DNA from 2 places in the Candidatus Acidulodesulfobacterium sp. H_13 genome. Region 1 is predicted to be linked to the other one. Evidence: riboswitches for the same ligand, from Rfam matches in the RefSeq annotation. Region 1 holds a riboswitch; the other holds the start of a gene.
The links. A riboswitch is a leader RNA that binds a small molecule or an ion and turns the genes downstream of it on or off. The one in region 1 is predicted to bind cobalamin.

Region 1 (7,098 bases):
TATATTAGTTTCAACCTGGCTTAACGGAACGTGTCCGGGGCCTTCTATCATCACCTGAACCCCTTCTTCAAGGGCTGTTTTTTGTAATTCGCCGAGAATTATCAGCTCCGACACCTGGGCCCTATCGGTTGCATCCGCAAGGCTTCCGGGTCTTAATCCATCACCCAAACTTAACACCACGTCGTTTTTTTTTGCAATCCTCAAAAGCTTATCATAATTCTCATAAAGAGGATTTTCTCTATTTTTTCTTATCATCCATGAAGCTATTAACGACCCGCCCCTTGATACTATGCCCATAATCCTCGTCTGCTTATTCATCGTTTTTACGGCCCTTAAGGTCAATCCGCAATGGACGGTAATAAAATCAACGCCTTCTTCGCATTGCCTTTCTATAACCTCAAAAAGATATTCCGGATCGAATCTGTCTATGAAACTGGTATCGCCTGCACTTGCTATTCCGTCGCCATTCTCCATAGCCGGTTGAAACGCTTCGTACAGCGGAACCGTTCCGATAGAAACAGTTGAATTTTTAACAATATCACGTCTAAATTCTATTATGTTACCGCCTGTAGAGAGATCCATTACCGCATCTGCGCCGCTTTTTACCGCCGTAAATAATTTTTCCAATTCTTCTTTAATGTCGCAATTATCTCCGGACGAACCTATATTGGCGTTGACCTTCGTTCTTAAGTCCTTGCCTATGGCAAGGGGCGAAATACTCCTCAAGCGGTTTTTTATTATCACGGTAAAACCGTTCATTATATCGGAACGAATTTTTTCGGGAGAGACTCCTTCAACCTCAGAGCAATACTTCATCTCTTCGGTTATTATATTATTTCTTGCCGCTTCTATTTGATTCATATATTTATTCCTTTAGCATCCTCTTTATTCATTTATTATAGTGTTATATGCAGCATTCCGCTTATCGCGTTAATCTATGTCGTTAAGAGTCAAAATGCTGGCAAACGACCTTACGGCGCTGCCGATATCCCGATTTCTCAATATACCTGATTGAACGGCAACATAGCGCCCTCCGACGCCTTTAATTTCGAACAAATTATTCTCGTTTATACCACCGAGAGCAAAAACAGGAATTCTAAGCAGTTTTAGCACTTTTTTAAAGACATCGATTCCTTGTTCGAAACCATTATTTTTTGTTTTAAAAATAGGACTGAATGTTATAAAATCAGCTCCGGCCTCCTCCGCTTTTTTTGCTTCTTCAGAAGAATGAGATGAATAAAAAATTTTAATGCCTTTAATTTTTTCCCTAACGGCGTTAATTGGTACACTGTTTTTGTTTAAATGTACGCCGTATGCCCCTAATGCTAATGCGACATCTACCCTGTCGTTGACAAAAAGCTTAATATCGGGATATCTTTTTAATATTATCCTGATTTTTTCGCCTAACTTAAAAAACTCCTTAGCGCTTATGTCTTTTTGTCTTAATTGAAATGCACCTATACCGCTATCAAAACATTTATCTAACGCTTCAAGATAACCCTTCTCATCGTCGAAAATATTTTTATCGCCGATTAGATATATGTTAAAATCTATCAATTTTATTTACTTCGCATTAACTTTTTTATTTTATCACGCTTTTTATAGCATATTATATAATTTAATCTATATATTGTCAATTTAATCGTATCCCAAATCTGATAGTAATTAATATCAATTACCCAAAATTTACTGCAATCTGTTTTTTTTTATGATATAATTGAAAAATAATAGCTAAATTAAACTTTAATTGCGGAGGTTTATCATGAAATGGAAGTGTTCCGTATGTGGTTATATTCATGACGGGAATAGTGCTCCGGACATATGTCCGAGGTGCGGCGCGCCCAAGGAAAAGTTTGAACGCGTTGCCGCCGATATAGAACAAATAATCGACCGTTCCAGAAAAACAAATCAACTGCACATAAACTTAATGCATTTGCTTTCCAAGGTATCAGAATTTGCCGATGCCGGAATAGAGGACAACTTAGACCCGGGGTGCCTTAACGTATTCCAGAAAGCCAAAAAAACCGCATGGGAAATAAGACAAATGTCTAAAGCGGAAATAGCCGTCCACGTAAGTAAGCAAAAGTGGGGTTAATTCTAATCGTATATTTTCGGTACTCTCCCCTTTTCTATCGGGGAGATATCGAAAATATCAATGTTTTAATTATAAATTACAAATCAATTATATTGCTTTTTAGAAAGTTTTTTGGTAGTATATCTAATGTTTAAGCAAATAAGAAAAAATAAGTTTTATACCAATTTAATGATCTTACCGATACGGAGGGGATAAAATGAATGAAAATATGCATTCTAATAGTATAATGTGGGTTATCGTAATACTCGGCATCATAACCGTCGTAGGACTCGGGATTTTCGCCGCAAGCGGACTTAACTATTCTTTTCCGGATTTGACTACATTGTTACCTTTATAAAAAACAATAAACATCTCTATTCACTGTTAATTTTAGTAAAATAAAAATAGAGCCGCTAGCTCAACTGGTAGAGCACCTGACTTTTAATCAGGTGGTCGCGGGTTCGACCCCCGCGCGGCTCACCACTTTAAACCGCAGCAAATAAGTACTTCAGGTAACTTTTCTCTTGATTAGGATCCGTAAATTATGAAGTTGTTATTTTAAGGCATTTTTCTAACTCGTCGATAGTTTACCGACTCTTCTGAGGCCTGATTCTCGTTGTAACATGCAGGGAGAGTTGCGAACAATATCTTATAACTTATCCCTACAAAGCTCAGTTGCAGCCACTACATTTTTCAATGACGGTATAACCTCGCACCATCGCCGCGTTTTAAGTCCGCAATCGGGGTTGATCCACAAATGTTCTTTGGGCACAACGGCAAGCGCTTTGGTTATAAGACCGATTATCTCCTCTACGGTTGGTATTCTTGGTGAGTGAATGTCGTAAATGCCGGGACATATCTCGTTCGGATATTCGAAATTTTTGAATACCTTTAATAATTCCATGTTTGATCGTGATGCCTCTATCGATATAACATCAGCATCCATTTCATATATCGATTTAATGATATCGTTAAATTCGCTGTAGCACATGTGAGTATGAATCTGGGTCGTGTCCGCGACCCCCTTGCGGCAAGCCTGAAACTGTCTATCGCCCATTTGAGATACTCATTCCATCTGCTTTTTCTCAACGGCAAGCCCTCCCGCAACGCCGGTTCATCGACCTGAATTATCTTTATTCCTGCTTCTTCAAGATCAGATACTTCATCGCGAATTGCCAGTGCAATTTGAACAACAGTTTGACTTAAGGGTTGATCATCGCGCACAAAACTCCATTGCAGTATCGTATTCGGTCCGGTAAGCATCCCCTTGACGGGTTTTTTGCTTAACGATTGCGCATATTTAGTCCATTTTACTGTCATATAAGATTTTCTTGATACATCGGCATAAATAATAGGCGGCTTAACACATCTTGTGCCATAGCTTCTGACCCATCCATTTTGTGTTACGAGGAAGCCGTTTAATTTGTCGGCAAAATACTCCACCATGTCGTTTCGTTCAGGCTCACCATGAACAAAAAGATCCAGTCCAATCTTCTGCTGAATACCGATAACGCGCCCGATCTCATCCTTTATAAAATTTTCATAACGCATCTTTGTCTATTCTACTATTTTTGAAATCGGACCTCGCTTTTCTAATCTCCTTTGTTTGTGGAAAAGAGCCTATTGTTGTGACAGGAAGTAACGGAAAATAAAACATTTCCCTCTGCTTTGCCGCCCTGATCGGATATCCGGACTTTCTGAACAGCATGTCTTGCGTTATTTTTCCACATCTCTCTCTTACTTTACGGTCGACCTGAAAATCAATCTTCGATCCGATAATTTTATCTTGCAGCACTTTGTCGCCCGGGTTACTATTGATTGCTTCAGATAGTATGGATAATTCGACTATCTTTTCTTTCGCAAATGAGAGTTGATTTTTTATCGCCCCATCCATATTTTCTTCATACCTGATACTTACAGGAACATACTCCAGCGAAGAGGATGTTCCTGCCATCATATTGGTCTTTCCGATGACATCGGCAATATTTGATATCTCCCTCATCTTTTTGTGCTGATCCCTGTAGATAATATATGACTTTGCTGTTTTCCTGCAGGGCGAACCGATCAGTACCTCCTCAACAATATCCTGTATCTCCTCTACGGTTGGCACCGAATTTATGGTGGACAGGGCAAGACCAACAACACGCAATGCAATCCTTTTAGCTTCTTCCCTTTCAAATTCACCGGTTACAGCACCGGCGGCAATTATGGCATCGGTTATTTTTGTAATATTAAACGGGACAATGCGCCCATCTCTTTTCTTTATCTGCTTAAACATTAAGCGATATCCTTTAAAATATTAGTATATTTTATGGCAAGATAGAAAACTAACTATGAATTGGTAAATGAATACTGACCTCCCGTCATAAAAAAATCATCAGATAAGTCTTCTGGCTTAGCTTTATCCTACTTCCCTGCCTTCCCGGAAATTCCAGTGGCATAATTGGGGTTCGTCTGCATCACAGTAGCGGGGGCTGCGCCGGATTCTCACCGGGCTTCCTTTGAACCTGATAAGCTAATTTATAATATTTTTTTCTCTTTTGTCAAGCCTAAAATTGCCTATAGAAATTATACGCACCAATTTCAACCCATTAGACCAGTCTTCTTAAAAAAACTATAATAAATCTAAAAGCAAAAATTAAACAAACCTATTATATTGTCACCTTAATTTATATTTAATATCTTAACTTCAGACTAGACCTTTTATGAAGATTTTTATATATTGCTCCCATGACGATAAAAAAGGTATAATTAGATTCAACGAACACGCTGAATTTTTAAATTACCGCAGCGAGCTTGCAAACGTCGATTCCAAAGGATATTTGTAAAAGCAAATATAATACTGATTTTAATTGGGCACTCGTGGATTAAATCCCAGTGTGGCTCATCACCTAAATATGGAAACTCTTGAAAAAATAAAATTAATTTATTCTTTTATGGATAATGACGTTTCAAATTTATCGCATTTAAGTAACCTAATGAAATCCGGCACAAATGACTTTATCGTCCATGTTTATTCTTTTATTTCTAATTTCGAAGGTTTCAGTGAATTTCTCCCCAATGAAGAAATAATGGATAAGCACCAGGAAGAACTTAAACAATGGTTCACGGATCTTTTTTCGGGAACATACAATAATGTGTATTTTCGAAAACTTAAAAGAATCGGCAAGGCACATGCAGACATAAAATTACCCTCTCATTATGTCAGTGCAACAATGAATTATATAAGAAATTATATACATGACATTATTCTTGAAAATTTTCAAATTTCAAACAAAAGAGATGAACTTATTGTATCGGTAAATAAGATTATAGACATGAATCTGGATATTATTATCAGTTCTTACATAGATGAAGGAAAATTATACGTTACATCCACGAGATTAGAAACCAAAATCATTAAATTTACTTCTAAATTTGCCTATGCATTAGACCTTACATTAGTAATATCGCTCATAGTAGCGACAATTATGGTATTTCTATTGTTTGCATTTGAGGTTTATAGATTTGCTTCCGGAGGTGTCCCGTTTGAAAATACCGTAGTGGATATCTTGGGTGTTATGCTGATAGTTTGGGCAATAAGGGAATTGTTGGAAGAAGAGGTTAAAAAACTAAGGGGACATAAATTCGCTTTAAGCGCCTTTATAGGCCTTGCAATGGCGGCGTTACTAAGGAAAGTTTTGATTTTTTCTCTGATTCCCAAAAAATCAGAGGAAGTGGTCATATTGGGCTTTCTTATCCTCGTCCTAGGCATAGTATACTGGCTGATGAATAAAAGCGAAAAATCATAAAATTTAAAATTTGCAGAAAACTATTGCCAACATAATCAATTATTGCTAAAATTAATAAAAGGGATTGATTACGGTCATTTTTTCGGGATGTGGCGCAGTTGGTAGCGCACCTGCTTTGGGAGCAGGGGGTCGCAGGTTCAAATCCTGTCATCCCGACCAGTTAAAACCGCAACAAATAGGATTTAATGCCTGATTGATATGAAATTAAGATCCATATTAATTTTAGAATAAGTAGACCATACACCTATCTATTCTTATATATTTTAACGATATAAAAGATTATACGTTTTTCAATTCGGCATGCTTTATTATTTTCGGTATATCGAGGACAAAAGCGATGCTGCCGTTGCCGAGTATAGTGGCCCCACTGAAAAATTTTGCCTCTTTATAGATTTTACCCATCGGTTTAAGTACGGTCTGTATCTCTCCGAATATTTTATCAACGGCAAACCCTACGACTTGACCGGCACATTTGACTACTATTATGTTATTTTCACTAGTTTCTCCTTTTTGCCTACCGAAAATATCGGAAAACTTAATATACGGAAGCAATTTTCCCCTTAAATTTATGCAATCGACTTCATCATTGGTTTTATCGGATTCATTATAATCTATACATTCCAAAATTAATTCAAGGGGAATAACATATTTGTTTCCATCGTAACCGACCATAAATCCATCCACGATTGCAAGGGTAAGAGGGAGTCTTAACTCGATAGCGGTGTATTCCGATTCTTTAGTTTTAATCTCAATAATACCCCTTAAATCTGCAATATTTCTTTTTACGACATCCATCCCTACGCCTCTTCCTGAAATGCTCGTAACTTCATCGGCGGTAGAAAAACCGGGTTCGAATATAAGATTGTATATCTTTGAATCCGTTAAATTATCGCGGTCTTCATTTATTAAGCCTTTTTCTAATGCTTTTTTTAGAATTTTTTCCTTACTCAAACCGTTTCCGTCATCTCTAACCTCTATAACTATGCTTCCGGAATCATTATAAGCATTTAATGTAATTTTGCCGTTTTCGGGTTTCCCTTTTGCAATTCTTTCATCAGGCATCTCGATACCGTGATCTATTGAATTCCTGATAAGGTGAATAAGCGGATCTGTGATCTTTTCCATATAAGTCCTGTCAAATTCAGTGTCTGCCCCTTTAACCTCCAAGGTTATAATTTTGCCGAGATCCTTGCTTATATCCCTTACTATACGCCTCATTCTATTAAACACCTC
Region 2 (7,098 bases), on a different contig from region 1:
CTAAGTCATTTAAAATATTTCCTCTAATGGAGTATTTTTTTGCAAGTTTAAAAACAAATGGTCTAAAACCCACACCTTGAACCCTGCCCGATATATTAATTATGACCCTTTTGAAATTTTCATTATCTTTATCTTTCATCGACTCGGCTTAAATCAGTAAATTCTTCTTTAGCAAATTCTAGGCAAAAGCTCACCGGACGGATAATCCAACAATCTATCTACGCCATAAATACCTCGCAAAATCACCTTGCCTTTAAATCTGCTGTCACCTCTATTTTTATCTCCCACTATTCCGATTACCTTAGCATTTTTACCGGACGGATGAGATCTGAGAATCTCTATTACCCTGTTCGCATACCCGGGCTTGACCGCAAAAACTACCCTTCCCTCACATGCAAGTTGATAGGGTTCAAAACCCAGAAACTCGCAAAAACCCTTTACGCTATCCTTTATCGGAATATCATTTTCTTCTATATGAATGTTAATACCCGCGGCAGAGGCCCACTCGTTAAGAACCGCGGCAAGCCCGCCCCTTGTTGCGTCCCTGATAGCATTGACACGACACCCTTGCCTTAAGACAAGTTCAATCATGTCCCACAGAGAAGCGCAGTCGCTTTCTATTGCCACATCCATATCTATGCCGTCTCTTTGCGACATAACGGCACTTCCATGGTCCCCGATATCACCGGAAACAATAACGACGTCCCCGTCCGTTATATTATAAACAGAAATATTTTCATATAAAACTTTGCCTATTCCGCTTGTATTTATAAAAATACCGTCCGCTTTCCCCACGGGGACAACCTTTGTATCTCCGGTTACGATCTTAACCCCGCTTTTTTTAGCCTCTTGAACCACCGAATTTATAATCCTTTTTAAATCTTCTATTAAAAACCCTTCCTCTATTATGAGTCCCAGACTCAAAAAAAGCGGTTTAGCTCCCATAACCGAGAGGTCGTTTACCGTTCCCGCAACAGATAATTTACCTATATCTCCGCCCTTGAAAAAAATAGGGCTTACCGTGAAACTATCTGTGGTAAAGGCTATCTTCTTCGGTGAATCCAAAATAGCGGCGTCTTCCAACAACTTTATTTGATTTTGTCCGTTATCATAATTTATAATATTCGAATCAGGTCCGTAAAATTCCGCAAATAATATATCCTTAATCAATGCGGCGGTCTCTCTTCCACCACCGCCGTGGGAAAGCAAAATCTTTTCATCTCCGTTCAATTTTTTATAATTCATAGGATTAAAAATTACGATATTTATAATACGCTGAGCATGCCCCTTCGCTGGAAACCATGCACGCCCCCACCGGATTTTCAGGAATACAAACCTTGCCGAATAGGGGGCAGTCAACCGGTTTTAGTTTTCCCCTAAGTATTTCTCCGCATTTGCAACCTGTATTTTCTTTGAAATCTCCATTTAATTCTAACGCTTTCAATTTATCAGCAAAAACATATTCTGCATCAAAATATTCAAACTTATCCCTTAATCTTAAACCACTTTTTGCAATATTGCCAAAACCCCTCCATTCAAACTCGTCTCTTACCCTGAAATATTTATTGACTAAATCTTGAGCCTTTTTATTACCCTCTTCCTTAACTACTCTTTTATATGCAATTTCCACCGACGGGTTATTGTCGTTAATCTGCCTGACTATCAAAAGCGTTCCGCTTAAAATGTCATATGGTTCAAATCCGGAAATAACCGCCGATTTTTTGTATTTTTGCGCAATATCACTATAAATACCGCTTCCGGTGATAACGCTTACATGACCCGGACAAATAAATCCGTCTATTAAACTGTCATTTGAATCCAAAATAGCGTTTATCGGCGGAGGAACAAGGACGTGGTTAATATAAAAAAATACATTCTCTATTTTTTTTGTTATTACTTCCTCAAGAAGCGCCGCAGTCATAGGTGTCGTGGTTTCGAACCCGATTGCGAAAAAAACAATCTTTTTATTCTTATTGCTCTTATCCCCTGCTATTTTTATAATATCAAGCGGGGAATATATCATTCTAATATCTTTCCCCTTAGCCCTTTCTTTTATGAGGGAACTATTTGTTCCGGGAACCCTCATCATATCCCCGTAAGCTACAAGTATGACGTCGGGCAAACCAGCAATGCAGATGGCCGCGTCTATTCTTTTTATCGGCATAACACAAACGGGGCAACCCGGACCGTGAAGAAAGTTTACTTTGTCTTTGATTAGGGCATTTAATCCATATTTCATGATAGAATGGGTATGCCCGCCGCATATCTCCATTATATTTATTGTTTCTTTAGCCTCGTTGTTTATTAAAAAAACCAGGCGTTCTATATCGTTTTTTTGCCTAAAAGAGGAATATATGCTCATTCTTACCCGCTCTAGCCGATTTTTAACCCATGTTCATTTTATTTTCTATTTCTTTAAATAAACCGAGGCTCTCCATCGCCTCTTTTTCGTCTATTTTTTGCATCGCATAGCCTACATGAATAAGTAAATATTCGCCGACATTGACCCGTTCTTCCAAGAGCATAGTAGAAACAAGCCTTTTGGAACCCATGGTATCGACTATGACGGTGCTGTCGTCTTTTATTTCTATGACTTTAGACGGGATTGCAAGGCACATATGGTTTTAACTAAGTATAAATTAAGTTATTTGTCTACTATTCTATCCTGTTCGTCTATAAAATTCAATGTATATTAGATCTACATGGCTACAAGGATTATTACGGGAAGGGAAGCGGACCGGACGGAGAGGATTTATCCCCTCCCCCTAGAACCATCATCCGTGAGATGATGGCCGTTTAACCGCCATTATTCTTTCTATTGCGAGTTCGCTTAATTTTTCGTCTATTCCTAAGTAATCTCCATATTTAATATTGACATTAGGATATTTAACCGAAAATTCTTTTAGAATATTCGGAATATCACGAGATACATGATTTCCCGAATATAAAAAATAGGGTATGACATAGATTAAATTGGAACCGCCGTTAGCGGCATTTTCTAATGCATCATTTATATTTGGTTCGGCAAATTCTAAAAAAGCACATTCCATATATTCATCAGGAAATTTAGGCTTTATTATCTTTACGATACTTCTAAGAATATCGTTGGCCTCAATTCTTCTCGAACCGTGACCGAGCAATATAATAGTCTCCCGACTCATTTTTATTCATCCCCCTCTATGTCTAATTCACTTCCGCCATATCTTGATTCAACCTTAGCGAACTTATATACGCCTAACGATAAAAGCCATGCCGACGCAAGTATGACCGCTATCATTCCTCCCAGCACCGCGAAAGAAAGGTGATTAAGGAAATCCCAAGGCTCTCCGGTTAAATTAAATTTCATGCCTACGACCTGAAGCCATTCTATCGTTCCTATACAAAACGCTAAGAAAATAGAAATGCTTGTGATGGATATATTATAAAAAATCTTCCTTATCGGATTTAAAAATGCCCAGCTATAAGCAAACTGCATTACTACACCGTCCGTTGAATCTAATAATACCATGGCGGATGAAAATACCATCGGTAGTATCAAAACATCTATCAGCGGCCTGCCGTTAGCGGCAAATATTGCCGACATTGAAAGTATTGCAACTTCCGTTGCCGTATCGAAACCTATGCCAAATAGTATGCCGACGAAAAACATATGCCAGCTCGACGTTATAAGCTTCATTACTCCGCCGAAAAAACGAAACATAAAGCCTCTCTTTAAAAGCTCGGCTTCCATCGCCTTGTTGTCGGCATTCCTGTATTTTCTTACCACCTTTATTATGCTTATAAGGATAAGCAGGTTCATAAACGCGATTATGTATAAAAATAAAGCGGATACCCCCGTCCCAAGCATATCACCTATGCCACCCAACACGGGATATTTTTTGATTATAAACTCCCCTAAAATGACGGTTATTACCGTTAAAGTGAAAATAGAAAGCGAATGACCGAGGGAAAAGAAAAACCCGACTCCGACCGGTTTTTTGCCGTCGTTCATCAATTTTCTGGTGGTATTATCTATCGCGGCAATATGGTCTGCATCCATCGCATGCTTTAAACCGAAAAAAAAGGCAAGCGAACCTAAGCCCAACAGGGCAGGAAAAACCCTTGACCGATCAATTAAAATAATAATGGAAATTACAACGAAAGAGATTAAAAACGCATAGAGAAGAATGAGTCTTCGTTTGAAACTCGACAAATTAAAAAGGCGTGAAAACATAATTAGACCTCCCGCTAATTAAAGTTATTAGTATCTTAAAAAGCAGGTCTTCCGGCTTAAACATGTAAAACATTCCGCCTTCCCGGCAATTATACGACTTACCAGTGGCAAATTCGGAATATTCTATATAACGGATAATAAAAAAACCGTTATAAGTTATTACGGCTGCGGGAACAGCACGGGATTCTCACCCGTTTCCCTTAAACTTTTAAGATAAAATTTAAATAAGCTATTTGCTTAGTTTTTCAAGGTTATCATTAAAAATATAAAAAGTCAAACGATAAAACATTTGCTGAATTACCCTTCCTCGTTAGGTTCCGCGAGGGCTGAGTCTTTAGCAATTTATAACTTTCGGAGAGGCAGCGTATCTTTTTAATTTAGTCCTTGCCCACCTAATATTTGGATTATATTTCAACCCTTTCCTAAGGACGTCTATGGCTAAATGTATATCCCCAAGTTTGCATAAAATTACCCCCATGCGCGCATATGCCATAGCAAAATGCGGTTCTACGACGATAGCTTTTTCGAAATGTCGAACGGCAAAATAATAATACCCGCCCTTTATTGCGCCAAGGGCTTTATGATACTGAAATTCGGCGATTTTGGCATTGAGCCGAATCGACATCTTCACCATTTTTGCCGACATATTCGGCATATTTTTCGCCATTTTAGCCATTTTAGTTGCCATAGTCGGCGCCTTTACCGTCTTCGCCGCCATAGAATATTTTGGAAATATGGCTAAAGATAACATCGCAGTTAATGCCAAGGCAATGAAAAATATCCCTTTTTTAAACTTATTCATTTAATACCCCCGTTTCAAAAATTATTAATCATGCCTCTAATTATATCTGAGCCGTTAACTTTGTCAACACATTTTTAGTATCGGGCAACCGGATTAATCGTTATTATAAAGTATTCGGTATCTTTATAAAACAGGTTGTCTTAATTATGGGAAGATTATATTAAATCTTCGGCCATGCCATAAAAACCGTACCGGTATCTTTATACAAAAATATAAAGAACCCTACCGTGATCGCCACGGACAAGTAAAAAACTATTTTGCTGACGCTAAACGGACTTGCCGCCTTGCAATCGCATGTTTCACCATTGGACATATCGATATCTCCCTTGCCGAGAGAATAAACGCCTTTTTTTGACGATATTTTCGGCGATATATAAAGAAAGTAAAAAGATAAAAGGACACCGATAATATCCAAGATTAAAAAATAATTTCTATAAGGCACGATACCCTTTAAAAAAGATACCGTGGATCCAAGAAAACCCCCTGTGCTTGCAGTTATCCCCAGTATGCTAAAGGTCAGAGGTCCCCAACAACAAACTCCGCCCAAAATCGAGAATAGGGCTGCAGTACCGGAGGATACATTAGAAACTGCAGCACCATTAGAGTCGACAACGTTTTTAACGTTTTTACGTTTAAAATAATTTTTTACGTTCATAAAGCCCCCCTGTTAATTTATTCATCATATACATAACCTTGCTCAATTATGGTATTTTACACCTTATACTTTAGTATAAGGTCAAGCTTTTTTATCCTGTTTAGAAGTGGAGGGGTATTATGATGAAAAACGGGGAACGAATACTTGATTTGAGTTTTTTGTATTATCGGGGCTAAATATCTCGTTAAACGGCAATTCGGGTCGATATCACACCGACCCTATTTAATTTTCAAATCCCGACATACTGCATCCAACTATATGCGACCGTTAACACTAAAGAGTAGAACAGGAGAACATAAAACCATCTTTCCGAAAATTTAGGCGTTTGTATAGGGGACAAATTAAGCACCATAAATGTCATCAACAACACATAAATAATTACCGAAAAAGCCAGATGGCTAAAAAGACCTTTAAACAAAAATACAAAAGCAAGGATAATAATATTGTTGTCTAATGCCAGACCCATATATGTCTTATTGTTAATCAGACCGAAAATATTAAAATAACTCAATCGTATAACACCGGCGGCAACTATAAGAAATGCCCCCGGCAAGAACCATGGATTGAATTTGCCGTAGCTTAAGAGAAAAACAGCGGGAAACACTCCGAAACTCACGATATCTATTAATGAATCAAGCTGATTCCCAAAGGCTCGATGATAGTCCGTCCGCCCCTTTATTCGGCGAGCAACTATTCCGTCGACCCAATCAAATACAACTGCCCATAGAACTCCAATCATCGCAATATAAAAATAGCCTAAAATAGCGTAATAAATACCAAGCACCGCACACAACAAGCCTATAAGCGATAGAATGTTTGGAAAATCTCCGGCAAAAAAAAGCATCGTCGGCTGACGAGGCTGTCTTGGTTTGGGACATGTCGTTATTTTCATAGCTCTTAATTTTTTAAGCCAATTACGTCAATCAAAGCCGTGACCATTTTGCGATTTTCTCCTTCAGTACGGCTGGCAATCCGAATATAACGATCGGAATCCGGTTGGGTTTTGCCCACACAGTCCTTTATATACATATTATGTTTAATAAACAACTCTTTCGTAACATCGGGAGCGCTTTGTGCATAATCGGGCAAGCGACAAAAAACAAAATTTGCATCAGGCTTAAAAACCGTCATCCCTTTTATACCGCAAAGTTTTTCATACAGACTATCCCTATCGTATCTGACTTGTTTGCAGCTTTCAAGAAATTCGTATTTGTAATCGGGTAAAAGCCGTAAAAATTCTTCTGCAAATCCATTAATATTCCAAATAGGTATTCTATTCCTCACGACTTCGGCAAATTTTAAATCGGCGGTTAACATATAGCCGATCCTAAGTCCGCCTATACCATAGGCCTTACTCATACTTTTAAAAATCACCATATTCGGATAATCTGCAATATCCCGTTCTATGCTTATTTTGTCGGGATTTTC

Region 2: another riboswitch for cobalamin. It lies ahead of ACMCNP_RS03600 (HoxN/HupN/NixA family nickel/cobalt transporter); the one in region 1 lies ahead of ACMCNP_RS07470 (ATP cone domain-containing protein).

Annotation. Positions count from the first base shown of each region.
Region 1 is NZ_JBLEOY010000003.1:13,515-20,612, reverse strand. Features, by position in the region: gene thiC (phosphomethylpyrimidine synthase ThiC) at 1-861, opposite strand, end outside; gene ACMCNP_RS07495 (thiamine phosphate synthase) at 931-1,557, opposite strand; gene ACMCNP_RS07490 (rubredoxin-like domain-containing protein) at 1,763-2,095, shown strand; gene ACMCNP_RS07485 (hypothetical protein) at 2,292-2,432, shown strand; tRNA gene ACMCNP_RS07480 (tRNA-Lys) at 2,482-2,557, shown strand; partial or broken gene metE (5-methyltetrahydropteroyltriglutamate--homocysteine S-methyltransferase) at 2,724-3,625, opposite strand; gene ACMCNP_RS07470 (ATP cone domain-containing protein) at 3,615-4,352, opposite strand; cobalamin riboswitch at 4,438-4,600, opposite strand; gene ACMCNP_RS07465 (protoglobin domain-containing protein) at 4,972-5,865, shown strand; tRNA gene ACMCNP_RS07460 (tRNA-Pro) at 5,949-6,024, shown strand; gene ACMCNP_RS07455 (chemotaxis protein CheA) at 6,145-7,098, opposite strand, start outside.
Region 2 is NZ_JBLEOY010000001.1:735,279-742,376, forward strand. Features, by position in the region: gene hypF (carbamoyltransferase HypF) at 1-139, opposite strand, end outside; gene hypE (hydrogenase expression/formation protein HypE) at 169-1,245, opposite strand; gene hypD (hydrogenase formation protein HypD) at 1,250-2,362, opposite strand; gene ACMCNP_RS03590 (HypC/HybG/HupF family hydrogenase formation chaperone) at 2,385-2,618, opposite strand; gene ACMCNP_RS03595 (sirohydrochlorin chelatase) at 2,775-3,161, opposite strand; gene ACMCNP_RS03600 (HoxN/HupN/NixA family nickel/cobalt transporter) at 3,164-4,213, opposite strand; cobalamin riboswitch at 4,238-4,437, opposite strand; gene ACMCNP_RS03605 (hypothetical protein) at 4,548-5,015, opposite strand; gene ACMCNP_RS03610 (hypothetical protein) at 5,176-5,670, opposite strand; gene ACMCNP_RS03615 (CDP-alcohol phosphatidyltransferase family protein) at 5,900-6,562, opposite strand; gene ACMCNP_RS03620 (pyridoxal phosphate-dependent aminotransferase) at 6,568-7,098, opposite strand, start outside.